Regions from separate parts of the Lysinibacillus sp. FSL K6-1151 genome, predicted to be linked through region 3. Evidence: riboswitches for the same ligand, from Rfam matches in the RefSeq annotation. Region 3 holds a riboswitch; each other region holds the start of a gene.
What was found. A riboswitch is a leader RNA that binds a small molecule or an ion and turns the genes downstream of it on or off. The one in region 3 is predicted to bind cobalamin.
Positions count from the first base shown of each region.

Region 1: another riboswitch for cobalamin. It lies ahead of MHI04_RS10460 (ABC transporter substrate-binding protein); the one in region 3 lies ahead of nikA (nickel ABC transporter substrate-binding protein).
Region 2: another riboswitch for cobalamin. It lies ahead of MHI04_RS20575 (hypothetical protein); the one in region 3 lies ahead of nikA (nickel ABC transporter substrate-binding protein).
Region 4: another riboswitch for cobalamin. It lies ahead of cobT (nicotinate-nucleotide--dimethylbenzimidazole phosphoribosyltransferase); the one in region 3 lies ahead of nikA (nickel ABC transporter substrate-binding protein).

Region 1 is NZ_CP152040.1:2,163,611-2,171,254, forward strand. Features, by position in the region: gene MHI04_RS10455 (translation factor GTPase family protein) at 1-1,116, opposite strand, end outside; cobalamin riboswitch at 1,299-1,486, shown strand; gene MHI04_RS10460 (ABC transporter substrate-binding protein) at 1,649-2,641, shown strand; gene MHI04_RS10465 (precorrin-3B methylase) at 2,692-3,369, shown strand; gene MHI04_RS10470 (S9 family peptidase) at 3,441-5,429, shown strand; gene MHI04_RS10475 (class I SAM-dependent rRNA methyltransferase) at 5,527-6,723, opposite strand; gene MHI04_RS10480 (alpha/beta hydrolase) at 6,786-7,644, opposite strand, start outside.
Region 2 is NZ_CP152040.1:4,255,432-4,263,075, reverse strand. Features, by position in the region: gene ytvI (sporulation integral membrane protein YtvI) at 1-198, opposite strand, end outside; gene MHI04_RS20585 (hypothetical protein) at 289-837, shown strand; gene MHI04_RS20580 (glutathione peroxidase) at 919-1,464, shown strand; cobalamin riboswitch at 1,564-1,764, shown strand; gene MHI04_RS20575 (hypothetical protein) at 1,917-2,474, shown strand; gene MHI04_RS20570 (ABC transporter substrate-binding protein) at 2,458-3,408, shown strand; gene MHI04_RS20565 (tyrosine-protein phosphatase) at 3,551-4,318, shown strand; gene MHI04_RS20560 (MATE family efflux transporter) at 4,469-5,824, shown strand; gene MHI04_RS20555 (putative RNA methyltransferase) at 5,827-6,660, shown strand; gene MHI04_RS20550 (1-acyl-sn-glycerol-3-phosphate acyltransferase) at 6,740-7,342, shown strand; gene MHI04_RS20545 (low molecular weight protein-tyrosine-phosphatase) at 7,401-7,644, shown strand, end outside.
Region 3 is NZ_CP152040.1:2,365,854-2,373,497, reverse strand. Features, by position in the region: gene MHI04_RS11515 (dipeptide/oligopeptide/nickel ABC transporter ATP-binding protein) at 97-897, opposite strand; gene MHI04_RS11510 (ABC transporter ATP-binding protein) at 908-1,681, opposite strand; gene MHI04_RS11505 (ABC transporter permease subunit) at 1,693-2,505, opposite strand; gene nikB (nickel ABC transporter permease) at 2,507-3,460, opposite strand; gene nikA (nickel ABC transporter substrate-binding protein) at 3,531-5,144, opposite strand; cobalamin riboswitch at 5,529-5,722, opposite strand; gene metE (5-methyltetrahydropteroyltriglutamate--homocysteine S-methyltransferase) at 5,894-7,644, opposite strand, start outside.
Region 4 is NZ_CP152040.1:1,215,689-1,223,332, forward strand. Features, by position in the region: gene miaA (tRNA (adenosine(37)-N6)-dimethylallyltransferase MiaA) at 1-484, shown strand, start outside; gene hfq (RNA chaperone Hfq) at 582-812, shown strand; gene MHI04_RS05690 (rhodanese-like domain-containing protein) at 909-1,211, shown strand; gene MHI04_RS05695 (hypothetical protein) at 1,743-2,138, opposite strand; gene MHI04_RS05700 (DMT family transporter) at 2,427-3,281, shown strand; cobalamin riboswitch at 3,354-3,530, shown strand; gene cobT (nicotinate-nucleotide--dimethylbenzimidazole phosphoribosyltransferase) at 3,624-4,679, shown strand; gene MHI04_RS05710 (trimeric intracellular cation channel family protein) at 4,754-5,359, opposite strand; gene MHI04_RS05715 (methionine gamma-lyase family protein) at 5,709-6,962, shown strand; gene MHI04_RS05720 (MerR family transcriptional regulator) at 7,117-7,491, shown strand; gene glnA (type I glutamate--ammonia ligase) at 7,547-7,644, shown strand, end outside.

The sequences.
Region 1 (7,644 bases), 200 kb from region 3:
GATTTCCTGGAACTTTTCCTGCCAAACCACACGTAAGGAAGGCTCTTCTGCTTCTAGTAAACGGAAAATTTGTAACACTTCCTTGATATGCTGATGGCCCTCATATTGAACCTTTGCCTGTAGCGTTGGGACAAGCTCATAGGGCTGTGACAGCATAGTAGTGCCGATGCGGTCTCCAATATTGGCCTGACTAAGTCCTTTAACAGCAAAAATCTCTCCCGCTTCAACCTGTTGGACGGTATCAAAGCGACTGCCATTATAGAGGCGAATTTCAGTCACTTTTTCTGTCACTTCTTCAAACGAAAATTCATCCCGAACATGTAAAACGCCCTTGACAGCCTTCATAAATGTTAAACGCTGGTGGCCGTCATGACGAATTTTAAAAACCTCCCCCTCAAACGGTGCATTCACTTCAAAATGGGTGTCTGTTAATAGAGGGAGCTGGGCAAGCAATTCCTTGATGCCCTCATCCTTTAGGGCAGACCCTGTAAAGCAGGGGAAGGCACATTCCTTTTGAATCATGGTCTGTAGCTGAGTAAGACATTGCTCATGCTCCAATGACTCATTCAAAAAGGCATTGAGCAGCTCTTCATTACGCTCAGCCAACCATTCCATGATGCCGCTTGAAACATAATCAGTACGAAGCGGTTCATCGACGAACAGCACCTGCTGGGAACAATCCTTGCGGAGCTGTGTCATAACGGCCTCCACATTGGCTCCTTCGCGATCAATTTTATTGATAAAGAAGAATGTTGGGACATGGTATTTGCGTAAAAGCTGCCACACGGTTTCCGTATGACCCTGTACGCCCTCGACCGCACTAATGATAACAATGGCATAATCCATCACACGAATGGCGCGCTCCATCTCAGGGGAGAAGTCGACATGCCCTGGTGTATCAATCAACGTGTATGTATCGTCGCCTATGTTCATGCGACCTTGCTCGGCAAAAATGGTAATACCACGCTTGCGCTCTAGCTCATGATGATCGAGAAAGGTATCCTGATGATCCACTCGACCACGAGCTTGAATGCTTTGTGTATGAAAAAGTACTTGCTCAGAGAAGGTTGTTTTACCTGCATCCACATGCGCAAGTACACCAATTGTTTTGTACATAACATATCCTCGTTTCTATCTATAGCTATCTTTTCATTGTAACAGAATACTAGCCTATATATTTCTTGTAAAATAGTTCGTATTTTTGTCGAAATAGTGCTAATATAATGATGATTATATATTTAGCAACATACTACTGATTGAGCTACAAATTTTCTTCTGCTAGTCTATCAATAGTATTAACCATTATAGAACGTATTGGTGCAAATGGCATTTGTCATTTGCTTAAAAGGGAAATCGGTGCAATTCCGATGCTGTCCCGCAACTGTAAATGGGGAGTCTGTACAGCATGCCACTGTAGTTTAACTATGGGAAGGCGTATAGATGATGAACCTAAGCCAGGATACCTGCCAGTATGTGTTTTTTGACTAAGAACCACGAGGATGGGGATAGTGATAAAGGTAATGTACCGTTTTTTCACTATGCTACTCTCTTGGCGACAAGAGGGTTTTTTTATGCCCTTCCCACGAATCCTGGTAGCAAAGAAGTCTTTGATTTCTTTCTATAGATGAACAACAAAGGAGAAAAGGACATGAAGAAATGGAAAAGTTTATGGCTGGTGATGGTCATTGCCTTGGTCGCTGTTTTAGGGGCTTGTAATGCAAAGGACAAATCTGAATCAGCAGCGCAAGATGAGAAGGTTGAGCCATCTGAGGCAGCAACGGAAGTAACCATTGACAATAATGAAACAACTCAAACATATAAGGAAGCACCTACAAAAGCGATTAGTTTAAATCAGCATGTGACAGAGATTATGCTAGCGCTAGGCTTAGAGGATTCCATGGTAGGCACAGCTTACTTAGATGATAAAATCTACGAGCCCCTACAAGAAGCATACGATAAAGTGCCTGTGCTTTCTGATCAATACCCAACGAAGGAGCAAGTAATTGATGCCGAGGCTGATTTCTTATATGCAGGCTGGAAGAGTGGCTTTGGTGAAAAGGGTGTTGGAACACCGGAAGAGCTTGAGGAGTTAGGCATTCATACGTATTTACATACGGCTTCCAATATGACAAAGCCAACACTAGAGGATATTTTCACTGATATTCGTAATATCGCAAAAATTTTCCGTATTGAGGATCGTGGAGAAGCCTTAATTGAGCAAATGACGCAAGATGTGGAGGCAATTCAAGCTAAATTACCAAAAGATAGTGAGAAATTACGTGTTCTCGTATTTGATAGCGGTGAAAAGGATGTCTTTACAGCTGGTCAAAACTTTATGAATGAACTAGTATCAATCGCTGGTGGTCAAAATATTTTTGGTGATGTGGAATCAGGCTGGACAACCGTGTCGAAGGAAGATGCGGTAGACCGTAATCCCGAGGTAGTTGTCGTGATCGATTATGGTGAAACAACGGCCGAACAAAAGATTCAATTCTTAAAAAATGATCCAGCATTAAAGGAGATGGAAGCTGTTAAAAATGATCGCTTTGTCATCCTGCCACTGTCAGCTGCGTCTGAAGGCGTTCGTGCGGCAGAGGCTATTGAAATTTTAGCGAAGGGCTTCTATCCTGATAACTTTTAAAATTCCGAGCTAGCATTGTGCTAGCTCCTTTTTCATAAGGAGCGATATCAATGAATGCATTTCAGAAAAACGTACCAGATCAAACATTTGAAACACTTAATCGTCATGGCGAATTTACACGCTTAGCTGTCAGCCCAGGTATTATTAATAAGCATTATACGCCTGCACAATTTCAAAAAATAGCAGAGGTTGCTGGCGAAAAGGGGGCGATTAAGTATTCGGCCTCCTATAGTATTTTAGTGTCCATTCCAACGAGTGCCGTGACAGAGGCTATGCAAGCCTTACGAGAAGTGGGTCTTTATGTTGCACCATCAGGACCCATCATCGCGATGAAGGCCTGTGATTTTTGTGATGGTGAAAAGATGGAGGCTGCTCCGATAACCGAACAGCTTTATCATGCTTTAGAGGGGATCGAGGTACCTGCAAGAGTACGTGTTAACATCAATGGCTGTGCGTCAGCCTGCTACAATGCAGTCTATGATGATATTGGACTCGTTTATCAGCAGGAGAGCTTTGATGTTTATTTAGGCGCTGTACCGATGGGGGCAAAGGCGCAGGCGGGCATGTTATTTGCGAAAAAGGTAGGTGTCGAGCACATTGAAGATTTTTTGCTACAAATGATGAACCTTTATAAGGAACATGCTCGTCCGAATGAACCCTTTTTTAAATTTTATCGCAGAACAAAATCAACCGAATATTGGGAATTAGTAAAAAAATCAATTAACTAGCAGGAATATTACTTAGGGTGTCGAAGTATTGTAGTAGAGTACAGAAAATGACAATACAAAGGAGCAAGAACATGACATCGAAACAAGGGATTCAACCAGAAGATCTTTACCACTTGAAATCAGTAGCCGATCCACAGCTCTCACCTGACGGGACTGAGGTAGTTTATGTTGAGACACGTATTGATGAGAAGAAAAAAGATTATGTCTCGAATTTGTTTTACATAAACCTGAAGAACAAAACACCACAGCAATGGACATTTGGGGAGGATAGAATAAGTTCTCCTATATGGTCACCTGATGGTAGTCAAGTTGCGTTTTTATCCACTAGAACAGGCAAGTCGCAAATTTATGTTCTTTCAAAAGCAGGCGGAGAGGCAAAGCAGGTGACATATTGTAAAAATGGTGTGACATCACCTGTGTGGTCACCATGCGGCAAGAAAATGGCCTTTTCTATCAAGCTAGGTAAAGATGAAACGATTTTGGATAAGGTAACGGATGAAAAGAAAGAAGAAAAAGAACTAAAGCCTCTAGAAATAGACAAGATGAAACATAAATCGGATGCTGCAGGTTTTTTGGATATGGAGCAGTTTAGTCAAATTGCGATCGTCCATTTAGAATCGGGCGAGTTAGAGCAAGTGACGAAAGGAAACAATCATGTCCATCTTGGTACATGGTCACCTGATGGTCAATATATGACGTACTTAGCTGATGTCGCAGAGGATACAGATTTTTCATTTAAGAGCGATATCTATTTATTAGATGTAGAAACAAAGCAAGCGCGTCCGTTAACAGAGGGAACAGGTATGTATTACCAAACGTCATGGTCTCCAAACAGTCGCTTCATCTCTTTCATAGGTAGTGAAAGAGAATTTGAAAATGCTACACAAGCAAAGCTATGGCTCTATGATTTGCAACAAAATCTGCTGACATGTGTAACAAGTGAATTTGACGCCCCTATTGGGGATTTTGCAATCGGCGATTTTCTTCAAGGTGTGGTGTCACCACGTGTTCAATGGTTGAATGATAATCATAGCTTCTACTTCCAAGTAACAGATCACGGTAATGCTGCGATTTATTTCGGAAATATAGATGGTGAAATCTATCCAGCTATTCACGATGATCAATATGTCTATGGTTTTTCACTTGATGCACAACATGATCAAGCAGTCGTAGCCATTAGTACAACGACGAATCCTGGCGATTTATTTTTCGTCAACCTAAAAACGGGTGAAAAAGAACAGCTGACGTCCATCAATGAAGAATTTTTAAAGACGAGAGCATTAGCTGTTCCAGAAGCCATTGAATTTGAGGGAGCAGAGGGCTGGAAGGTAAATGGTTGGATCATGAAGCCAGTTGGTTATGAGGAAGGGAAAAAATATCCTCTAGTGCTTGAAATTCATGGCGGGCCACATGCGATGTATGCCAATACTTATTTTAATGAGTTCCAAATTCTAGCTGCACAAGGATTTGCGGTGCTATATACGAACCCACGTGGCAGTCATGGCTATGGTCAAACGTTTGTTGATGCAGTGCGTGGTGATTATGGTGGCAATGATTATGAGGATCTAATGGCGGCTGTGGACTATGTGCTGGAGCACTATGATTTTATTGATGCAGACCGTCTTGGAGTGACAGGTGGGAGCTATGGCGGCTTTATGACCAACTGGATTGTTGGCCAGACGAATCGCTTTAAAGCAGCTGTGACGCAGCGCTCTATTTCGAACTGGATTAGCTTTTACGGTGTCAGTGATATTGGGTATTACTTTACAGATTGGCAAATTCTTGCGGGACTTGACGATATCGAAAAGCTTTGGCATCATTCACCGCTGAAATATGTCAATAATATCGAAACACCATTGCTCATTTTACACGCTGAAAAAGACTATCGCTGTCCAATTGAGCAGGCGGAGCAATTATTTATCGCCTTAAAGCATCGTAAAAAAGAAACAAAATTCGTGCGCTTCCCTGAGTCCAATCATGAACTGTCAAGGAGCGGAAAACCAACTTTAAGAATCAATCGACTTGAATATATTCGCGATTGGTTTGTGAACTATCTATAAGTAGTATTCAGAGGTGACTTAAGAAATGAATTTCTTAGGTCACTTTTTTATATAAAAAGACAGAATCATAAAGAAATGATTCTGTCTTGAATTCCTGTTAGTCCATTTTTTGAATAAAGACGACCTTCAAATAATTAAATTCAGGGTATTCACGTGAAACACGGAAATCCTTTGGTAAACCGTATTCCTCTACAATTTTATAGCGTGTACGGGTTTCTTTAAATGCTTGGTCAATAAAGCCTTTGAACTTTTTCATCCCAAAGCTAGCATTATTTGTGGAAGCGACAATGATGCCATTTTTAGCGGTAATAGCAATGGCATCCTTCAGTAATTTAGGGTAGTCCTTTGCTGTTGAAAATGTCATTTGCCTCGTACGGGCAAAGCTAGGTGGGTCTAATACAACAAGATCAAATTGTAAGGCGTGACGCTGCGCATATTTAAAATAATGGAAAACGTCCATTACTTTAATATCCTGTGCTTCATAATCAATTTGATTCACACTGAATTGCTCAATGGTTTTGGCAAGACTGCGTTTAGCTACATCCACACTTGTTGTTTTCATGGCGCCTCCTAGAGCAGCTGCCACTGAAAATGCTCCTGTATAGGAGAATGTATTAAGCATGTTTGTATGGTTTGCATAACGCTCACGAATAGCCAAACGTACCTCGCGTTGATCTAGGAAAATCCCCGTCATCGCTCCGTCGTTTAAATGAACTGCGTATGTCATACCATTTTCCTTCACCATGATTGGAAATTCACCAGGCGTGCCCGTCACAAAATCATCCTGTTCAATATACTGCCCTTTGCTATCAAAGCGTTTTTTCTCATAAATAGCTTGGTAGTTCACCGTCTCAGCAAGCGCCTCATATACGACATCTTTCAAGGAGTAAATGCCCTCACTATACCAGCTCACCATGTAGTAGCCATTAAAAAAGTCAATCGTGAGACCGCCGATGCCATCTCCTTCACCATTAAATACACGAAAGGCTGTTGTGTTTTCATTGTTGAAAAATGCTGCACGATTGTCGATGGCTTTTTTGAATTTTTTCATGAAAAAAGTCTTATCGATGGTTTCGTTCACATCAGTTGTTAGCACCCAGCCAATCCCTTTATTTTGAATACCGTAGTATCCTGTACCAATAAAACGATTATGGTGATCCATGAGCTTGAGAAGCGTACCTTGCTCAGAAGGTAGGCGTCTTGCATCGACCGCATCCTTTGAAATAAGTGGATAGCCTTTTTTTAATTGCTCAGAATAGGGCAGTTGTATTTGTAATGTCATTGTTTGTGTCATCATGTCATCCTTTAAAAAACGTTTTGCTCTATTATCGCACTGTTTGAGCTGGATAGCCAAACTTATTTCAAGAATTCCACAATTTTTGCCACCGTTTCGTTTGTGGCATCTTCAAAATAATTCATTTTACTGAAATAACTATGAATTAGACCTGGCATTGTGACATGTTCTACTGCAACGCCACCAGCTTTTAGTTTTTCTGCATAGCTTAGTCCTTCATCATAGAGAACATCAGCCTCAGCAGCTATGATGATTGTTTTAGGCATGTTACGAACATTCTCTAGCTGAAGAGGGGACACGAGCGGGTTTGTAAAGTTTGCTTCATCTGTATAATGCTGAGAGAACCACTGCATGCCCTGTGCATCTAAGCCGTAGTTTTCACCAAAAAGCTGATAGGATTCCGTTGTAAAGTCGACATTTGTCACGGGATAGATTAGTGCTTGAGCTTGTAACGCTGGACCACCCAATGTAGTAGTTAAGTAAGCAACAACGGTAGCTAAATTTCCACCTGCACTGTCCCCAGCAACAGTTAAGCGATTGACATCTCCACCAAAGGCTTTGATATGCTCAGACACCCATACTAAGCTATCGTAGGCATCATATAAGGGAGTTGGGAAGGGGTATTCTGGTGCTAAACGATAGTCTACTGATACGACAATCGCCTGTGCTTGGTCTGCTAATAGCTGACAGCCTGCATCGACAGACTCTAAATTGCCGTAAACCCAGCCACCACCATGGTAATAAACAATGACAGGTAATGTTTTGTCAAGGACAGGCGTATAGAGACGAAGTGTAATGGCAGCTCCATCTCGCACCGTAATATTGTAATCTTTGATGGATGCTAGCTTTGGTCTGTGTGGTGATTGCCAAAGCGTAGCTGTGCGCATTGCTCTTGCTTCCTGTGGGGTAACTTGGTAATAA
Region 2 (7,644 bases), 1.9 Mb from region 3:
GTATATAAAAGCAACTACAATTTTCCTTGACATTTTCCATCGCCTTTTAAAGAACATAACAATGGGTTCTAAGAAAAATGCACTGACACCAGCAAGTATTATAGGCATGGATACAGGGATTACAAAATAGGCAGCTACAAGTAGAGAAAGAATCACAATCAATCGGAAAATCATTTTCCTAGCATTAAATTTATTCATAAACTCACCTTCTTTGAGAAAAAAATTAAGTTAAGTGTACCATAAATCAAATTTTATTACGTTCTGAAACAATAAAGGTAGGGATAAATTATGGAGAAAGAGATTTTGCAACTTTTTAATAATCTAACAGAGCATGACCGCGATATTGAATCTTACGAGGAACTAATAAAAATTCTGCAGGAACCCGTAGATTGGACATATGCAGTCTGGGAACAGCTTGTACAAGCACTTACATACAAAGATGGTCATGCACGTGCACGTGCTGCACAAATTTTATGCGCCTTAGCCGCAAAAAGTGACCCAGAAGAAAGGGTATTGGAGGATTTTTTAAAAATTTGGGCTGTGACTTATGATGAACGATCCGTTACAGCTCGAAATGCATTACAAGCTATTTGGAAAATTGGGCTAGCAGGTCAAGTACAAAGTGACTTAGTGGTGTCTTATTTAGCAAAGAGATTTCAAACTTGTTTAGATGAGAAGCATCCGACTCACATTCGCCATGATATTATTGTATCTTTTAAAAAGCTATATGACGAGACAAGTGACATAAAGTTATTAGACATTGCCCATCGTTTAATTAATGAAGAGCAGGACGTTAAATCTAAACAGAAGTATAAGTCAGCCATCCGTTCAACGTAACGAGATGGTGTTTTTTGTGCAAATTATTTGGTAAATTATTGAATAGTCAACAATAAATGAAAAAACAAAAGGGGTTAAGACATGAGCATTTATAATTATTTAGTACGAAAACCTAATGGTGAAATTTTATCCATGGAAACATATCGTGGAAAAACGATGCTAATTGTCAATACGGCGAATCAATGCCGATTTACATATCAATTTGATGACTTACAAAAAATGTATGATAAATATGGGAAAGATAATTTTGTCGTTCTAGGATTTCCTTGCGATCAATTTGGTCATCAAAATCCTGAAGATGGCGAGGAGACTACGCATCTTTGTAAAGTGAATTATGGCGTTACCTTCCCAATTTTTGAGCTTGTACAAGTAAATGGAGAGACTACCCACCCATTATTCAATTATTTAAAACATGAAGTGGATTTTCGAGAGTTTGGCAAGGCGAGCATGCAGGAAAAAATGCTTGCTGAGGCAATTGTTCAACTTGCCCCAAACTTTTTAGATGGTCGTAATATTCGCTGGAACTTTACAAAGTTTTTAGTAGATGCTAACGGCAAGACCGTTGCACGCTTTGAACCAACAGATTCACAACTTGATATTGAACAGGCAATTGAAACTATACTATAAAACAGTTTTGTTTATCTTATTCTTTAGAAATGGTGACGATCCATTCAAAGCACAGCTATTTTTTCCTATTAATATATGATAAACTGCTTTACAAGTGAATTATTCTTGCAGAATAAAGGTGCTAACAAGCATAATCGGGAATTCGGTGAAAAACCGAAGCTGTTTCCGCAACTGTAAGTACAGCTAGTATAAAGGTTTACCACTGTCTTAACAGAGATGGGAAGGTACTTTATCACACATTCGTTTTTTATGTAATGAACTGTACAAGCCAGGAGACCGACCTTTGTTTGAACGTATAAAAACTTCTCGGAAGCTAGGAGGATATACGGCAAATACATAGGCTATGTCATGTTAATTTGGCCATTATTATGTTATTTTCGTCGTTCCTTTGCGTAAAGGAGCGGCGTTTTTTTATGCAAGAATTTTCATAATGAAAAGTGGGGGGAACGCAAGTGAAAAAAGATGCACGTTATTCTTGTTATCCATTTATGCGTGAAAAAGCTTCGACGGTTGATTTTGAGATTCGAACAGACAGTCTGACTACGCATTTGGGAGTTGCTTTAGCTGCAGTTAAGAAAGAGGATGTACAAGCTGTTGTAGAAGATTTAATGGTTATTTTACCTATGGCCTACCATGTCAATGGCTCGGTTCGTGGAAAACTAGCTGTAACAGAAGAGGATCTTGCTTGGTTAAGTGAGCGCTATGATTTTTATGTTCGTCATGTGAAGGAAGAGATACAAAACTTTGTTTTACCTCAAGGTACGGAGGCTGCTGCTGCTCTACATCTTTGCCGTAGTGAAGCCAAAAAATCATATCGTACATTACACAAAGTATCGGAAGAACGAGAGGTTCCAGCTATTCTTTTTGATTATTTAGGCCTATTAGCCAATGTCTGCTTCGTTATGGCTGTCTTTATGAATCAACAAGCAGGGATAGCTGAAATATCATTTATTAGTAAATCATATCCGATGAAAAAGAAAAAGGAGAATAATAATGAAGAAATTATTTAATGTTCAATGGCTAACAGTACTCTTCCTTGCAATGATTTTAGCAGGTTGTGGTACTTCAGTAGATACTAAAAATAAAGACGCTTCACAGGATACACAACAAACAGAGCAAACAAACTACAAAGTGACAGATGATCGCGGTGTAGAAATAGAGTTTAAAGAAGTACCAAAAACAGTTGTATCATTGCAACCAAGTAATACAGAAATTTTATTTGCTCTAGGTGTTGGTGATAAAATCGTAGGAGCAACTGAGTATGATACTTACCCAGAGGAAGCACAGAAAATTGAACGGGTTTCTGATTCTGTGAATTTTAACAGTGAACGAATCATAGCGTTGAAGCCAGATGTTGTTATAGCTTATACGATTGGTGATAAGGAAGCAATGAAACCACTTGAAGATGCTGGAATCAAAGTGTTTGTTATTCAATCAGCAGCTACATTCGATGATGTTTATGGTGACATCGAACAGATCGCAGCTGTAATGGGTGTTGCAGATAAAGGAAATGAAGTAAACGAAGAGATTAAAGCGAAATTAGCTGACGTTAAAGCAAAGGTGAAGGAAGTAAAAGCACCGAAAAATGTTTATTTAGAAATTAGTCCTAAGCCCGATATTTATACAGCAGGCTCTGGTACTTTCCAGCAAGAAATACTAGATGCAGCCAATGTTAAGAATGTTTTTTCTGACTTGAGCAGCTGGGCACAAGTTTCTGAGGAAGATGTCATAGTGAAAAACCCAGATGTTATTTTAACGACAGTAAACTACACAGAGGATCCAATAGGTGAAATACTTGCACGTGATGGATGGAATACAGTGACAGCAGTTCAAAATAAAGCAGTACAGACTCTTGATACAGATATCTCTAATCGACCTGGCCCACGTATTGGGGAAGCCGTAGAACTAGTAGCAAAGGCTGTCTATCCAGAGTTATTTAAATAAGAAACCATTCAAGGCTAGCTGTATACTGACAGCTAGCCATTTTTATGTGGGTTGTTATTTCCTAGTGTGAAAATTGGAATTAATTGAGTTAGTTCTATAAAATAAAAGTAAGAGTGCTCGATAATTTTAGGAGGTGTAGTAATTGGAACAGTTAGAGACAAAGATAATTCCATTTGAGGCAGTTTATAATTTTCGAGATATGGGGGGATATAGGACAAGGGATGGGCGCATTGTCAAGAACGGTTTATTTTACCGCTCAGCGGCTCTTGGGAAAATGACGTTGGCGGATAAAGAGCTATTTGAAACATTAGGGATTAAAACCATTTTTGATTATCGTGATAATAATGAGGCACACCATAATCCTAACCCTATGTTCTCACACGCTCAATATATTCAAATACCAGCGAAGGGCAATCATACATTTGAAATGCCTACAAATGCTGGTGGTAGAGATTTTTATAAAGCAGTAAGCCCCGAAATGTTCCGAGATTTTTATGCACAGATGCCGTTTAATAATCCTTCTTTTAAAGAGTTAATGAAAACCATACAAAATCCTGACAATTTGGGTCTTGTCCACCATTGTGCAGTTGGTAAGGATCGCACAGGTATAGGGGGAGCTCTTATTTTGCTAGCCTTAGATGTACCTGAGGAGACGATTATGGAAGACTATTTAAACACGAATATCCATTTACGTCCAATGGTAGACAGAATGGCACAGGCTATTCAACATCAATATAATGAGCAAGAATTACAGCAATTCTATGCATTAATGTCTGCTCGAGAAGACTATTTACAAGCAGCATTGGATGCTATGGATTACCATTATGGCTCAAAGACTAAGTTTTTAGAGCAGGAGTTTGGCCTAACTATTGCTAGACGAGAGCAATTGCAAGCTTATTGCTTAACATAACAATGACCCCTTTCACATATCTGTGTGAGAGGGATTTTTTATGTGGAAGCGCTGTCTTCCTATAAACCTCTTTACAGTCTGAAAATTTATGATAAGATACAATAGATTTTTAAGAAAAATATAGGAGAAGTGAAAGTATTGGCAGAGACAATGAAAGAGACAAATAAGTTAAGTCTATTCCATTTAACATGGCCTATTTTCTTAGAAGTATTTCTATTTATGTTAATGGGATTAGCCGATACTTTTATGCTCAGTGCTTTATCAGATAATGCTGTATCCGGAGTAGGTGCAGCCAATCAATATATCCATATTGCGATCTTGATTCTTGAAGTGGTAGGGAATGGTGCATCCATTGTCGTTTCACAGTATTTAGGTTCAAGACGTTTTTTTGAAGCAGCGAAAATATCGGCTTTAGCTGTCACAATGAATTTGGTTGTTGGACTGTTAATGAGTATTCTATTTTTCTTCTTTGCAAAACATTTAATGACTATGATGAACTTGCAGGGAGAAGTACTTCACTATGCACAAAGTTATTTAGTTATCATCGGGAGTTTTATTTTTCTACAGGCTATTATTAATGCACTTGCTGCAATTATTCGTGTACATGGTTGGACGAAGCAAACGATGTATGTATCACTTGGCATGAATATCTTGCATGTTGTGCTAAACTATGGTCTGATTTTTGGGAATTTAGGTTTACCAGAGCTTGGTGTAAAAGGAGCGGCTATTTCTTCGGTCATTAGTCGGGGATTAGCTGTACTAGTGTTTTTCTGGTTGCTCTATCAAGTGATGGAAGTACGCGTGAAGCTACACTATTATTTTGATTATTCTAAGGAATATGTAAGGAAAATATTAAACATTGGTTTACCTTCTGCCTTTGAGCAGGTACTTTATCAGTTTTGTCAGATTGTCTTTTTATATTATGCGACATATTTAGGAGCAGAAACACTGGCAGCACGACAATATGCTATGAATATTTCGATGTTTACGTATTTATTTGCGATTGCCATTGGTACAGGAACAGCTATTATTATCGGACGTCATGTGGGGGCAGGGAAGAAGGATGAGGCATACCATCAACTATGGATAAGTGTCCGTGCGGCATTTGTTTTTACGATTATTATGGTTGCAGTCGTTACGATTTTCCGCAAACCACTCATGCATGTTTTTACCGATAATCCAGATGTCATTACTATTGGAGCATCCGTGTTAGCCCTCAGTATTTTGCTAGAGACTGGCCGTACAATGAATATCGTTGTCATTAACTCTTTACGTGCTTCTGGAGATGCCAGATTTCCTGTGAAGATTGGTTTTCTATCGATGGTTTGTATGAGTCTTCCGCTTGGTTATTTATTTGTATTTATATTGGATTGGGGCTTGGTTGGAATATGGCTAGCTATTTCAGCAGATGAATGGGTACGTGCAATTATCGTATACTTTAGATGGAAAAGCCGTAAATGGGAGCGATTTGCCCTCGTTTCACCGAATGAACAGAAGGAGGCATAGAAATGGGAGCATTATCTAAACGTGCGATAGCGGCAGCATTAATGGAGCAATCTATCACACTATTTGCTTGTCCTGTATGTCAGCAATCGATGCATGTCTATGAGCAGGGAAGATTGGTTTGTCCTGCTAACCATTCTTTTGATATAGCTAAGCAGGGCTATGTCAACATGCTGACACATAGCGCTGCTTCTAAATATAGCAAAAGTCTTTTTGAATCTCGTAAGGCAGTGATTGATAGTGGGATTTATGATGCTGTAGAAGAAAAAATTAGTAAGCTTATAGCCTCTGCAAAAACAGTGCTTGATACTGGCTGTGGAGAAGGATCACATTTAGCTCGTATTATGACAGACATAGACAATGGCATCGGTGTTGGTATCGATATAGCAAAAGAGGGCATATTGGCAGCAACACGTCATTATCCACAACAAATTTGGTGTGTAGGTGATTTAGCCAAAAGTCCATTTGCGCAAGAAAGCTTTGATGCAATATTAAATATTTTATCGCCCGCAAATTATGAGGAATTTAAGCGTCTTCTTGCCCCAGATGGCTGTCTTGTAAAGGTTGTACCACAAAGCGGCTATTTACAGGAACTGCGTGCCCAATTATATGCAGATTCGAGCAAGGAAACATACTCTAATGAACAAATTGTTGCCCGTTTTAAAGATAGCTTTAGTGAAGTTATAGTAGAACGTGTAACCTATACTTTACCGCTTGCAGAAGAGCTTGTGCCGGCGTTATTAGAGATGACACCGATGGGCTGGCATAAAAAAGAGGAAACGGCCATTGTATTAAATGAAATTACGATTGATGTAGATCTATTAGTAGGGAAAGTTTAAGAGGGCCACCTGCAATTGCAGTATACTGGTCTTTTCGATTACAATGGGAATAACTATTGAATAAGGTAGGAATGTAACAGTGTATAAATTAGCAGCTAATGTTGTCAAAGTAATATTAAAATTAATGGGTTCAAAGGCTCGTGTATATGGAGAAGAAAACTTGCCAAAAGATGGTGGGTATATTATAGCTTGTACACATACAGGCTACGTTGATATTTTAAACCTTGGTGTAGCCATGTACCCTCGTGAAATTCACTTTATGGCGAAGAAGCAATTATTTGAAATGAAAGGGCTTGGCTGGCTTATTGAGCGTTTAAATGCCTTTCCGGTGGATCGTGATAATCCTGGACCAAGCGTGATTAAAATTCCTTCACAGTTATTGAAAGAAGGTAAAATTGTAGGGATTTTTCCCTCTGGTACTCGTAGCTCAGAAGGAACGGATTTGAAGCAAGGAGCAATTACGATTGCACAGCTAGCAAAGGCGCAAATTGTTCCAGCTGCATATGTTGGCGCGCGTAATGCTGGCGATGTAATGAAGCGTGGCAAAGGCTACTTAATCTATGGTGAGCCATTTTATGTAACAGGGAAAGGGAAAGAAGGTCGTGAGCAATTTACACAACATCTTGAACATGAGCTAATTTCTTTAACGGAAGAATTACAAAAACGTATTGCAGTCAAATAAAGAGAAGCGGCACTCAGAGTCACATAGATTTTGAGTGCTTTGTTGTAGGAGGAGAAACATGATTCGAGTACTTTTCGTTTGCTTAGGTAATATTTGTCGCTCTCCCATGGCAGAAGCCGTCATGCGAGAGTTAGTAGAAAAAGAGCATTTAGGAGATAAAATTGAAGTGGATTCTGCTGCCACAAGTTCATGGCATATTGGTGAACCTCCACATCAAGGTACATTGGATAAGCTTAGAGAAAATGGTATTTCCACAACAGGCATGCAAGGTCGACAATTACAAAGGGCTGATTTTGAAAAAT
Region 3 (7,644 bases):
TACTAATGTTTGGAGCAAATGAGGTAATCCAACTGGCCTCTATCATTACCAGCCCATACCTCCATGACCACTGTATACGTGTTTTCTATATTATGATCATTTCGTTTTATGTTTTCTTTCTCGCGGGTGTGAAGGCAAAATAGCATGATATAATTGTTGTGAAGCGGGATGCTGATATGCTCCATCCTTTCCAATCTCCTCCACTAGCCGACCATGCTGCATGACAAGGATACGGTCTGACATAAAACGTGTTGCCTGTAAATCATGCGAAATGAAAATGTAAGCAAGCTGTCGCTCTTTTTGAAGTGTTTGTAGTAACTGTATAATCTTCTTCTGTAAAATCATATCAAGACTGCTAATCGCTTCATCTAAGACAATTAATTTTGGCTTTAGCGCAAGAGCTCTAGCGATGTTGACTCGTTGCTGTTGCCCCCCACTAAGCTGCGAAGGATAGTTTTGAGCCATTGCCCTCTCTAACTCTACACAGTCTAGTAATTCCCTTACTTTATGTTGTCGCTCTGTTTTGCTAAAATGCTCGAAATTCAGAAACGGTTCTTCGAGTATTTCAAAAATCGTCTGCTTCGGATTAAATGAATGATAGCTATTTTGAAAAACTGCCTGTAAATCTCTACGTATTCTTTTTTTATGCTTGCTTGGTGCTTCGTATAAATTGACACCTTGAAAGAGCAACTCCCCGTTTGTTGGTCGTTCGATTCCTAAAATAATACGACCTAATGTGCTTTTTCCTGAACCACTTTGACCGACTATTCCTAGACATTCCCCCTCCTGAAGTGAGAATGACACCTTCTGTAATACGGGAACTTCCTGCTTACGCTGGAATAGAAATGGTCTTTGAGCGTAATGCATATCAATATTTTTCACGTCTAGCAGCGTCATTTTTTCACCTCTAAAATAGCATTCTTGCTTGTAATAGTTTCTTTGTATAGGCATGCTGAGGTGCATCAAAGAAATCATAGACATTCGTTTGCTCAATGATTTTTCCTTGATACATAACAGCCACATCGTCAGCTAGTTCAGCAATAACACCTAAATCATGTGTAACAAGAAGTATGGCAGCTTCTGTTTCTACGCGAATACGATCAAATAGTGTTAATACTTGTTTTTGATTGATCGTATCAAGAGCTGTCGTTGGTTCATCAGCAATATAGAGGGAGGCTTGTAGCGCCAATGATAAGGCAATCATCACTCGCTGTAGCATGCCACCACTCAACTGAAAAGGATAATAGTGTAAAAGCTGCTCTGGATTTGGTAAATGCACTTTATGTAAGGCATCAAGAGCTATTTGTCTCATTTCTTTTTTGGTCAGCTTAAAGTGTGCCTTTAATGTTTCTCTGAAATGGCCTTCAATCGTTTGGATACGATCGAAGGCAGCGGATGGATTTTGCAAAATCATCGAAAGATGCCGCCCACGATATGCTCTTAATTTAGTAGCTGAAACATTCATTAAATTTTCCTGCTGATAAAGAACTTCCCCTTGTGTCACCTGTGCGATAGACGGTAATGTTTGCATGATGGCATGGCAAAGCATGGTCTTGCCACTACCACTTTCTCCTATGATTCCTAAGACACGCCCTTTATAGGCTGTCAGATTGATAGTGGATAATACATTTTTCTCCCCAATTTTGACGTTTAAATCTTTCACTTCTAAAACCTTCTCCATAACTTCACCCCTCACGAATCAAACTTCTTTAAACGATTGGCTAAATGATTAAACAATAACACCACTAGGACAATGGCAAGCCCAGGATAAAGCATTAAATCGGGATGCTGACGGATATATTGTTTCCCTTCATTTACCATCATGCCCCATTCTGGAATCGGCGCCTGCACGCCCAGACCTATAAAGGAAAAGCCAGCGATTTCTAAAATGACTTTCCCGATATCTAACGCCACAATCGTGACAATAGCTGGCAGTATGTTAGGGATATAATGATGAATGATTAATTTAATGCCTGTAGTGCCAGTAATCCTAGCAGCTTGAATAAAGTCTTTTTCATTCATCCCAATACATAAACTTCGAACCATTCTGGAGTAATAAATAAGCTGTGTAAAAATAAGGGCTATTAAAACATTTTTTAAGCTAGGGCCTAATACACCTAAAAGTCCAAATGCAAGTACCAGTGTCGGAAAAGCTAATAAAACATCACATATTCGAATAAATACCACATCGATTATACCTCTTTTCAACGCTACAAAGGCACCAAGTAGGACAGCTAAAACAATAGCAACGACTTGAATGAAGAGTGCTGATCCTAATGAATAGCGAATACCTAAAAGCATGCGAGAAAAGACGCATCTTCCTAAGTGATCTGTACCGAATGGGTAATCCCAGGAAGGGGCTAAAAATTTCTTAGTTATATCGACAGCTAACGGATCATGTGGCATTAAAATGGGTGCAAACAATCCCAGTAAGACAATGATTACAAGGAGGGATAAGCTAAATAACCCTAGAATAGGATCTCTTCTTTTTCGTAATCGCTTCATGTTAATCTCTCCTGTCCTTCATCATCAGATGAGGGTCCAATAGACGATGCAATACATCTGTGCATAGATTGGTCAACACATAGATCACAGCAATAATCAATACATAGCATTGTACAACGGGGTAATCCCTGTTCGTAATGGATTCGATTAAATACCTACCGAGTCCTGGCCAACTAAAAACTTGCTCCACAATTACAGCTCCACCTAGTAAACTACCGAGCGTCATACCTAATAAGGAAGTCAAAGGTATGGCAGCATTTCGTAACACATGACGTATGAGGATTACAGAATTTTTTAATCCTCTTAGCTGCGCATATTGAACATATTGTTGCTGTAATTCTTCCTGGATAGTGGAACGAATAAACTGGATGAACAGACCAATGGTTGGCAATGCTAGTGCGAAGGCTGGTAAAACTAAATGAGCGAGTGTACCCTTTCCGTTTGTCGGAAAGAGCCCTAATTTTAAGCTAAATAGATAGAGCAGTAGGAAACCTAACCAAAATGTTGGAATGGATACGCTCAATATGCTAAAGAATCTAATGATTTTATCGATGATGGCATACTTAGACAATGCACTCATAGTCCCTAATGGTATACTGAATACTAAAATGAGGACAAATGCGGCAAGAGCTAATTCAATGGTTGCAGGTAATTTCGCGAATAGCTCATGTGCTACTGGTAATTTACTCACAAAGGATGTACCAAAATCTAACTGTAAAACGCCTTTTCCCCATAGCAAATATTGAAGAACGAAAGGTTTGTCCGTCCCTAGTTCTTCGCGTAATGCCTGAACAGCTTCCTCGGTTGGAGCAACTCTTGCCAATCGTAGGATGACCTCAGCAGGCTCTATCGGTACAAAACGAATAAATACAAAGGTTAGGATGGAAACTCCTAGTAAGACAAACGGCAAAGTCAAAATTCTTTTTAAACAAAACATCCATGTCGATTCATACATGCTGTCACTTCCTACTCACTCCTATGATAAAGAGAGAGCTGTCTTTGCAAGACATACTCTCTCTTTTTTATTACTCTTTATCCATTTGTGCATAGGGAATATCATATTCAGATGCACGTGGAGCAAAATCCTTCATATATGGTTGATAAATTACATTATTTGTTTCGTAAGAGATAGGATAGAAAAGTGCTTGATCATGGAATATGGATAAAATATCCGTGTAAAGCTGCACTCGTTCCTCTTCATCTGTTCCCACTAATAATTGATGGATTTTCGTATCGATGTCTGTGGCGTTAGGTAAGCCTAATTTTGCCTCATAAACACCACTAGCATTTGGCGTAGCTGACTCATTTGCAAAGCTATGTGGGTCGGTTGGTGGTCCGTTTGTACGCCAGAAATTAATATCCACCTGATCATCCATTAATTTTTGAAGACCGACCATCACATCCGCACCTTCTAAATTCAACTGTACCCCTATTTTTGCTAGTTCACCTTGCATTAATTCCGCCATTGGCTTTTGGATTGCATCTGTTGCGATGTAGATTAAATCTAATGATAATGGTTGCCCGTTTTTCGAACGAATTTTTTCGCCCTTCTGTAACGTCCATCCTGCCTCATCTAGTAGTTGCTGCGCTTTTTCAGGATTATATAAGATTGGCGCTAACTCTATATTGGCATAAGGAATGGCATCCCAAAATAATGTGTTAGCCACTTTTTCTGTACCATGTGTAATACTGTCAACCATTTGTTCCTTATTGATAGCATATTGAATGGCCTGACGAACCTTTAATTCGGCTAACGGACCCGACTGAGTATTGAAGAGTAACGCTTTCGTAGACAAAGGCTCAGAGGTAGCGGTTTTGTATTTACTGCTATCTTTTAAATACGTATAGTTATCTAAACTAATGATGCCACGACCATAAATTAAATCTAATTCCTCGTTTTCAAATGCTAATGAAATCGATTCTGAATCTGGGATAATTTTAACTTTAATTTGTTCTACGAGAGGCTTTTCTCCCCAATAGTTTTCATTGCGACTAAATAAAGCATATTCATCTTTTTTGTACTCGGTTAATACCCATGGACCTGTTCCAATAGGTGCCTTGATCGAATCTTGTGTCGCATCTCCGGCTGGGAATCCATTATCCCCTAAAAAACGGAATGGTCTTACAAAGGCAAGCTCGTTTAAGACAGGATAATAAGGTTCATCTAATTGCAAGCGAATTGTAAAATCATCCACTTTCACAACCTCTTTCATATGGTTGACCATACCCATCCAAGAATGCATTTCCCGATCCGCTAATACTGCATTGAAATTACGAATCACATTATCTGCATTAAACGCAGTTCCGTCTGAATACTTAACATCTTTTCTTAAATGAAAAGTATAAGTCGTTTTATCTTCTGATATGTCCCAGCTTTCTGCTAGCTTTGGGCTAACAGTTCCATCGTCGTTGTATTCCACCAAGGATTCATAGACCATCGCTTGTGCGGTCATTTGATTGGGTAAATATGTATGGGGGTTCAATGGGCCGACATCTAATGGCCACCCAATTGTTATCATTTTTTCATTTGTTTGCTGTGTTCCTGTCTCTCCCTTTTCTTGATCTGTGCTTGTACAACCAGCAAGTACGCTGAAAGTTAACACAAGGATGAAGGGAAGTACATACTTAGTCAATCTCATTTTCTGTCTCCTATCTCTATTCGTGGTACAAATGAATCTAGTTATAGATAGATGGAAAGAAGGTATCAACAATGCGTTCAAATTTTTCGAGCTAACGAGTAGAAGTTGATTTGCATTGTGCAGACACCTTTTCAAAGTTTGTGATATCAGCTAGAGGCTTTAGACACACCGACATTGCCACAGGACGTGGTGCTTCTTGACGTTCAGAGGGCATTTAAACAGCCATTGACTATTTATCTTCTTCAGAAAAAGAAGTCTTCTGTATGTGCTACTACAAAAACATTTGCTGAATCAAACTAAAAAAACCTTATTCTAAAAAAGAATAAGGACAGAAAAACTTACAATGAGTAAGCCTCCATCCATCTCCCTATCTTTCGTAGATCATCAATGAATCTCCTTACAAGCAGGCATTCTGGCTCATGAATCATGATTTTGCTTCACCTTCCCAAGTAATCACTTAGTGGTATTTGAAACAAAACTCCTCATTTACAGCTGCGGGACAGCATGGGATTTACACCCATTTTCCTTTTAATTGAATGAAAGTCTTTTTCACTCAAACTTGTAATGATCGCTATGAAATTCGTTATAAACATAACATGCTCGATTGTTCACGTCAATTTTATTTTCTGAATATAATAAAAATCTTAAAAGAATGAAACAACAAAAGACCAGGTCCATTTTTTTCCTGGTCTTTGTTGTATTTCGGAGAGAAGATGTAGTAGTTGTAGTAGATTTATAAAATGATGTCGTTATCTCGAGATAGATGGTTGTACTTCCTGGCGTAATGTTTTCGTTGCAGCAACCATATTAGCTAAAGCTGCAACAGTTTCAGTTTCTTTTCTTGTTTTTAAACCACAATCTGGGTTCACCCAAAATTGATGGGGATCTAACACCTGTAAACTATCTCTCATAATAGTTAGCATTTCTTCATTGCTTGGCACACGAGGACTATGAATATCATAAACGCCTAAGCCAATGCCCTTTTGATAAGGTTGCCCTTGCAGTGATGTAATGAGCTCCCCGTGACTTCTTGATGTTTCAATGGAAATCACGTCTGCATCAAGTGCACTAATCGGTTCGATGAAATCGTTAAATTCGCAGTAGCACATATGTGTATGGATTTGTGTTTCATCTTTGACACTAGCTGTAGCCAGCTTAAAGGAATTAACAGCCCATTCTAAGTAAGCTCCCCATTCTTCTTTTCGTAGCGGTAAACCTTCTCTTAGAGCTGGCTCATCCACTTGAATAATTGAAATACCTGCGTTTTCGAGTGCCTCAACCTCTTTGCGAAGTGCTAATGCAATTTGATAAGCGACATCTTTACGTGACAGATCGTCTCGTACAAAGGACCAATTTAATATCGTCACTGGTCCTGTCAGCATACCTTTTACAAAGCGCTTTGTTAAGCTTTGAGCATAGGCTGACTCTTTTACAGTTATTGCTGAAGACCACGCTACATCTCCATAAATGATCGGTGGCTTAACACAGCGTGAGCCATAGGAAACGACCCATGCTTTTTTTGTAAAGGCAAAGCCAGTCAGCTTTTCACCAAAGTATTCGACCATGTCTGTACGCTCAAATTCACCGTGAACGAGTACATCGATATCTAGTTCCTCTTGTATCGTAATCCAGCGTTTTGTTTCCTGCTCTATAAATGCTTCGTAGGCTTCATTCGATAATTGTTTTTTACGCCAAGCATTACGATTCCTTTTCACCTCATCGGATTGTGGGAAGCTTCCGATTGTTGTTGTTGGGAATAGCGGTAACGCTAACGCTTGCTGCTGGATTTTTTGACGCTGAGCAAATTCACTATGTCGTTCAAAATCTTGCGTTGTCACAGTTTGAACTGCTTGATGAATCAACTTGTTTTGACGGATTGGATGGTTTTTTAGAGCCTCAATTGCCTTCATACTTTCAGAAAAATTATGCTGTAAGATACCCTCTGTATCTCGTCTACATTTAGTTAGCTCCGTGATTTCTACAATCTTTTCATCTGCGAAGGCTAAAGCATGCTTCAGAACAGGGTCAATCTCATTTTCAAGAGCAGTTGTGATCGGTACATGTTGTAGATTGCTGGATGGTTGAATCCATAGCTCTGCTGCATTACTTAAATGCTCAATTGCCTGAATTGTAGCATTGACCTCCGCTAAGTTGGAACGCCAAATATCACGTCCATTAACAACCCCGACTGCCAATACTTTGTCCTGAGGGAAACCATATTGACGAAGTGACGCCATATTTCCTTTATAGCCATGAACAAAGTCTAGGCCAAATCCTTCTACAGGCAATGTCATCAATGTTTCATAGCTGCATAATGCTTCAAAATAAGTTTGCAGCATGATTTTCGCTTCTGGAACGGCAACGGCTAACTGGTCGTAAATCTCTTGCACAAGCTTGATGTCTGCTGGATCAAGGGTTGTGACAAGTGATGGCTCTTCTAGTTGAATCCAATTTGCACCTGCATCTACTAATTCTTTTAATACTTGTGTATAGAGCGGTA
Region 4 (7,644 bases), 1.2 Mb from region 3:
TGGCCCTGAGGCAATGCATGATAAATTAAAACAACTAGACCCTCAAACAGCGGAGACGATTCATCCAAACAATACGCGTCGTGTCATTCGTGCATTAGAAATGCTGGAATTAAGCGGTGTATCCAAAGCAGCTGAAGCACAAAACCGAGGGGAAGTACCTCTTTATAAGCATGTCATTTTGGGGTTAGGTCAAAATATGACCCGTGAAGTGCTTTATGACCGCATTAACCGTCGTGTTGATTTAATGATGGACAATGGCCTTTTAGAAGAAGTCAAAGGTTTATGGCAGCAAAATATTCGAAATGTGCAGTCCATACAAGCAATTGGCTATAAGGAATTGTATGATTATTTGGATGGCAAATGTACCCTCGAAGAAGCTATTGATAGCTTAAAACAAAATTCACGCCGCTATGCAAAAAGACAACTTACCTATTTTCGCAATAAAATGGATGTCCATTTTATTACGACGGATGAACAATTATAATAATTAAGAAAAATTTCTAAAAATTACTAATTGATAAATTGGTAGAACATGCTACTATAGGAGTGAAGAGGTAGAAAGTTAGTGGGGAGGCTATTTGATGAAATCAATCAACTTGCAAGATACGTTCTTGAACCAACTACGTAAAAACAGTGTTTTTGTAACTGTATTTCTGTTAAATGGATTTCAGTTAAAAGGGACTGTGAAATCATATGACAATTTTACAGTTTTATTAATGGATGCTGAAAATAAGCAGCACCTAATCTACAAGCACGCCATTTCTACATTCGTTCCAGCAAAACAAATAGAGTTTTTAGAGACAGAAGGATAAAAAATTGTTAAACAGCTTGTGTTCACCACACTGGCTGTTTTTTTTGTTACAAGCTATAATGTAAGTGGAATTTGAAATTTTGGAGGAAAAAAGTTCATGAAATCAATGGAAACAACACAATTACTAGAACGATTAGATGCAAATGAGGACCTATATATTATTGATGTACGTGAAGAGGATGAAGTAGCACACGGCATGATTCCTGGTGCCAAGCACATTGCCCTTGGGACAATCCCGGAACGTTTAGAGGAATTAGACGTAGAAAAGCCATATATTGTTGTTTGTAAGGCTGGTGCTCGTTCTGCTAATGCATGTGCTTATTTAGAAGCGCAAGGATTTGATGTAACAAATCTTGAAGGCGGCATGCTAGCTTACGATGGGGAATTAGAATTTAAATAAATGACATAATGAAAAATAAAACCATCCATAGCATTTTTGTGAAGGGTGAAAATGGATTTCCGTTGCAGGCTACTTGCTTTCCTGTGGGCGAGCGCCGAGCCGCTTCCTCCGTGCAGAGGCTCGCCTGTCTCACTATCCCACGGGAGTCAAGTAGCCTTCCATTCCAATGCATAAAAATGGTACCTTTTTAGCAAAGGTATTCACTACTCTTTATGGAGGGGTGTTGTTACTTACCACTTCTTCACATTGAAAATAAAGGGCTATCCTTTCTCTCATCAGACAAATAATGGGCTATTTTGTTCACTACGGTTCGTATGAAAGAGAAGGAAAAGCCACTTTTACATATGGTTGATTGGAGTGGAGCCAGTGTCACTCCTAGGGGATTTAGCGTCACAGAGGGGACCTTGGAGCGAACGCAGTGAGTGAAGCGGCTCATCATCGGACGCCCCCTGAAAGGACGCTGGAACGGAAATCAACCTCTCGCTTTTCAAAGTGGCTGTTTCTATCATTGACATCACCTTTTTTATATACTTATTTTCGGAGTGTGTTCATGATGAGGCTGAAATTTTTTTCAAAGTTAATATACGGATTCACATTTTTTTGCCCACGAACCTTTAAAGCATAACTGGAAAAATTTAAACCAGCACCATATATTTGTAAAGCACCATTCGCAAGATCCCCCTTTTGAAGAAGTTCAAGACCATCTTTTAAGAAATTTTCACTCTCATCGAAGTGACATTCCGTCATGTATTTATCCCCGCTATAATATAACTTCAAATTTTCGATGATTATATTCGCTGTTTCGTTACTTATACTAGCATCGACATTCATTAATAACTGATTGATTGGTTTCACTAACTGAGCGTAGTGACTATCATAATTTTCACAAGTCTCCGCAATGGCATTTCTCAATTCTCTTGCATTCATCCTAACTCCTCCTCAAAGAAAATTTATGACCTACCTTATATTGTACATACTCATAATAGTATGAAGGGATTAGTGACCCCTTTCTTTATAAAACTTACTCTTTAATTTTCAGAAATATGTTACAATTATGTAGGTGAAGGAGGGATTTTGTATGTTTTGTTCAATAGCACCCCCAACAATGTCTTTACAGTAGAATCTACTGTTTAGGCATACAATAACAGTTTGCTCATTTTCAATAGATTCTACTGTATAGGTTAATACTTTATACGTAGAAAGTAGGTATTTGTAATGAGCGGAAAATTAGCATTTGTATTATCCATGATTATTTTTGGAGCAGTTGGTGTTTTTGCCAAGTATATTCCGTTAACTTCAAGTGAAATTGCTTTTTGGATGAGTTTAATAGGTGCTTGTTTTTTAGTAGTGATTTTTATTTATAAAAAGGGGAATTTTTCGAAATTAGAGATTATAAAAAATAAGTGGAAATTAATACTTTCTAGTATCGCCTTGTGTGGGAACTGGATTTTTTTATTTCAGGCTTATAAAGCAACAACGATTGCCAATGCTGCATTGAGTTATTATTTTGCACCAGTACTCGTTATCTGCTTATCTCCAATTATTTTAAAAGAGAAGCTAGTTGGCAGAAAAATAATGTATGTCTGTGTGGCTCTTATCGGACTATATTTGATTGTCCAAAGTCAAGGCACTGGGGACAGTGAGCATTTTATAGGCATTGTCTACGGTCTTATCGCGGCATGCTTTTACACAGCGCTAACATTGACAAATAAATTTATATGCGGCTTAAAGGAACCAGAAAATACAATGATTCAACTTTCTTTAGCAGCATTTTTCCTTAGCTTCTATCTACTTGGAACTACAGGATTTCAGGTCATGAAAATCAGTTTTGAGTCAGTCCTATTCTTAATTACATTAGGCATTGTCCATGCAGGGGTTGGATTTTTATTGTTCTTTTTAGGCATGTCACAGTTAAAAGGACAAAGTATAGCCATTCTTAGCTATATTGATCCACTGACATCATTAGTAATTTCCACGATGATTATAGGTGAAAAAATGACGCTTCTACAAATAATAGGAGCGGTCCTATTATTAGGCTCAACATTGCTAAGCGAAATAGAAAAAGAATAGGTAACCGAAGAAATGGTACAAGGCGAGTATTCTAATATTGACAGAAAAAATACGCTGTCGTAGATTATAAATAGTTTAATAAAAGCATTAGGTGCCCAATAGGGAGAATAGGGAATAAAGTGAAAAACTTTAGCGGACCCGCCACTGTATAAGGGAGTGTCATCGTAAATGCCACTAGCGAATCGCTGGGAAGGCACGATGATATGTTGAGCTTGAGCCAGGAGACCTGCCTACTTGCTTCGGAAGTATATAGATGATGGAAAAGTCTGTAGTTTATTTGTCATGACAATAAACTACAGACTTTTTATTTTGTCTTCATGTAGAACGAGAGGAGAAACAATAATGCAATTATTACAAGACACGATTCAAAATATCCAAGAGGCTGATATGAATAGTATGGACCAAGCTAGAAAGCGAATTGATGCGCTTTGTAAGCCCCCAGGTAGCTTGGGGAAACTAGAATCACTTGCCGTACAGCTTTCAGGCATAACAGGACAATTATATCCAATGGTCGATAAAAAAGTGATGATTGTCTGTGCAGCAGATCATGGCGTTTGTGAGGAAGGCATAACAACGAATCCACAAGATGTTACGGTCTTTCAAACATTAAATTTTCCTAAGGGAGGTACAGGCGTTTGTGCGATTGCGGGCATTACCAATGCAAAGGTAGTAACAGTAGATGTTGGGGTAAAAGAAGATATTCCGCTTGATGCAGGTGTTATCATTCATAAAATTAAACATGGCACAGATAACATGGCACAGGGCCCTGCTATGTCAAGAGAAGAGGCTATTCAATCCATTGAAGTGGGGATTCATGTGGCAACAGATGAAATCACAAAAGGAGCCAACCTACTTGGAACAGGTGAAATGGGCATTGGTAATACAACGCCGAGCACTGCCATATTAGCTGCTTTGACTGGCTATGACCCTATTGAAATAACAGGGTTTGGCGCAGGAGTTGGTCAAGGAGGGATTGCTCATAAAGCAGCAGTAATTGAAAAAGCAATTACTCTCAACAACCCCAATCCTAACGATATCATTGATGTTCTAGCTAAAGTTGGAGGGCTAGAGATAGGGGCTATGGCTGGTATCATGCTGGCTGCCGCAAGTCACCGAAAACCTGTTATTATTGATGGTTTTATTTCGACTATTGCTGCGCTTATTGCTTATCAAATTGAACCGAAAGTAAAAGACTTTATCATACCTTCCCATGCTTCAGAGGAACCAGGGGCTAAAATTGCCGCATCATTACTTGGTGTAGAGCCAATGCTGCATATGAACATGCGATTAGGCGAAGGCTCTGGTGCTGCTCTAGCCTTTCCTCTTTTAGATGCCGCTTGTTCTATGATGAAAAATATGGTGACATTAGAAGAAGCCATGAATCTTTTGGCTAAATAGTTACTGAATAACAAATAAGCGCAAATAGTTAATGAACTCTTTGCGCTTATTCATTTTTTTATCAATTACAGTATCTATGCCCGATTCAACTTACGCAAAGGCAAACGCCACTTCATCATATAGGAAAGAATGCGTAATGCTGTAATCACTGCAAATAATACATAAAGGAAAATGTCTCCAGTCAAAACTTCAAATCCGATAACAAGCCCTGCGAGAGCAGCCCAAACACCATAGACTTCATCACGGAGAACTAGCGGCTTCCGTCTAGCTAATAAATCTCGCACAATACCACCACCTGAACCTGTTAAAACAGCAGCTACAACGACTGCGCTAATTGGCATATCTAGCTTCACTGCATAGAGTGCACCTTGAATAGCGAATGCGGATAAGCCAATGGCATCTGTGAAGTTGCCCCAACGATGCCAATGCTGAATCAGATGATGCGGGAAGATAAAAAATATCGTAATCGCAGCTAGTGCAATTTGAAACATCATATCCTGTCCCCATAAGGTTGTGACAGGCAGTCCGATGAGTAAATTTCGAATAGCTCCTCCACCAAAAGCAGTGACAATACCGAGTATATATACACCGAATAAATCGTATTCTTCTTCCATGGCAATGATTGCCCCAGAAATAGCAAAGGCAATTGTTCCAATAATACTAAAAACCTCCCAAGCCATCCCTTTCACCCCTTCTATCAATAAATGAACTTCTTTTTTAAAAGTTAAAAGACTTTTTTTGACGTAACAGAATCTATGAATTTAATAGCCAAAATCAGTCATTACATACGCTTCTTGAAGTAAGTCCGCACATTAGCTTAGCGTAAAATTCGCTTAGAAACAATAGGCAAGTTTTGCAGGGGTTCATACAAATTGATAAGATGTTATTGAAATAAAGAAAAACATTCGTCAAAAGCGTTGATATACCAGTAGTTATTTAGGGAATTCTAGAATGAGTGAAGTCAATTTAGAGAGTCGATAGATCTTACTGATTGAAATGCGGGACAATTGTGAAATGGAGAAGAAAAGAATGACGTTTACATCTAATTTATCAGCACAAACGCTATCCTTAGCGTCAAAAATAGAGGAGCAAGTTCGACCCTATCATGCAAAGGTAGAAGAAATGGCGTTTTATAATCAACAGAAGGTGCTAGCAGCATTTCGCAAGCATCAAGTAAGTGACTATCATTTACATCCATCCAATGGCTATGGCTATGACGATGAGGGACGCGATAATTTAGAGCGTGTTTATGCGGAAGTTTTTGGGGCGGAGGCTGCCATTGTACGACCACAAATTATTTCAGGAACACATGCAATCACGCTTAGTCTATTCGGTGTCCTTCGTCCTGGTGATGAGCTGCTTTATATTTCTGGTCAGCCATATGACACATTGCAATCCATTGTCGATGGTGGTAACAAAGATACCGGTTCACTGAAAGATTATAAAATAGGCTATCGACATGTGGATTTAGTGGAAAATAAAGCAATTGATTGGGTAGGTGTAGAAGCAGCCATTACTACGCAAACAAAAATGATTGCCATTCAACGTTCGAAAGGCTATGCGACACGTCCATCCTTTACGATTGCAGAAATTGCTGATATGTGCGCAAAGGTGCGCAAATTAGCCCCACATGCCGTTATTTTTGTAGATAACTGCTATGGTGAGTTCGTAGAGGCGAAGGAACCAACAGAGGTTGGTGCTGATTTAATGGCAGGCTCACTCATTAAAAACCCTGGTGGAGGATTGGCGAAAATTGGTGGCTATATTGCTGGCCGTGCAGATTTAGTAGAGAAATGTGCGTATCGTATGACATCTCCAGGTATTGGGGCAGAGGCAGGGGCAACATTAAATACATTAGGAGATTTTTATCAAGGATTTTTCCTAGCCCCACATGTCGTATCACAAGCCTTAAAAGGTGCGATCTTTACAGCAGCTATGCTGGAGGAAATCGGAATGAGCACTTCTCCAAGCTATGATGCAAATCGTACGGATTTAATCCAATCCGTTTCCTTCCAAACTGCACAGCAGATGATTGCCTTCTGTCGTGAAATACAAGCCAATTCTCCAATAAATGCCCATTATGCTCCAGAACCAGCTTATATGCCTGGTTATGAAGATGATGTCATTATGGCTGCGGGAACATTTATTCAAGGCTCCAGCATTGAGCTGACAGCAGATGGTCCAATCCGTCCACCATATACAGCCTTTATCCAGGGTGGACTAACATATGAACATGTTAAATTTGCTATTTGTAGTGCTGTTCAAGCCATTCAAAAAAAGTAATATGAAAATAAATAAACCTTAAATTTGAATAGTTTTTTACAATTTTCTATCGGATTGAAAAAAATAACGCCTTACATGTTAGGAAACCTCACATGGTTGGTTGACAGTGAAAAAATTTCGTTATATGATAAGCGGGTATTGGAGGAGGACTTAAATGAGTCGTGAAATTAGACGAACTATGCCGTTATTATCAATGAGTATTGTGATGCAATTAACTGAACTCTCGGCACGACAAATTCGTTATTATGAAGAACACCATTTAATTGAGCCGCACCGAACAGAAGGCAATCGTCGAATGTTTTCATTAAATGACGTCGACACATTGCTTGAAATTAAAGACTACTTAGAGCAGGGTATGAATATGGCGAAGATTAAAAAATTATTTGCTAAAAAGAAAGATCCTGTTGCTACAGATGAACAAGATTTAAGTGATTCAGAATTACGCCAAATCATGCGCGAAGAAATGCGTCAAGCTCAGCGCATGCAAAAATCATCCATCCGACGAGGGGATTTATCTCGATTCTATTAATAAATAGGGTAGGGTAAACATAAAAGCTAGACAAATTATAGGAGTGTGGAAAACTGTGGGTAAATACACAAAAGAGGACATTAAACGTCTCATCGAAGAAAAAAACGTAAGCTTTATTCGTTTACAATTTACAGATATTCTTGGCACAATCAA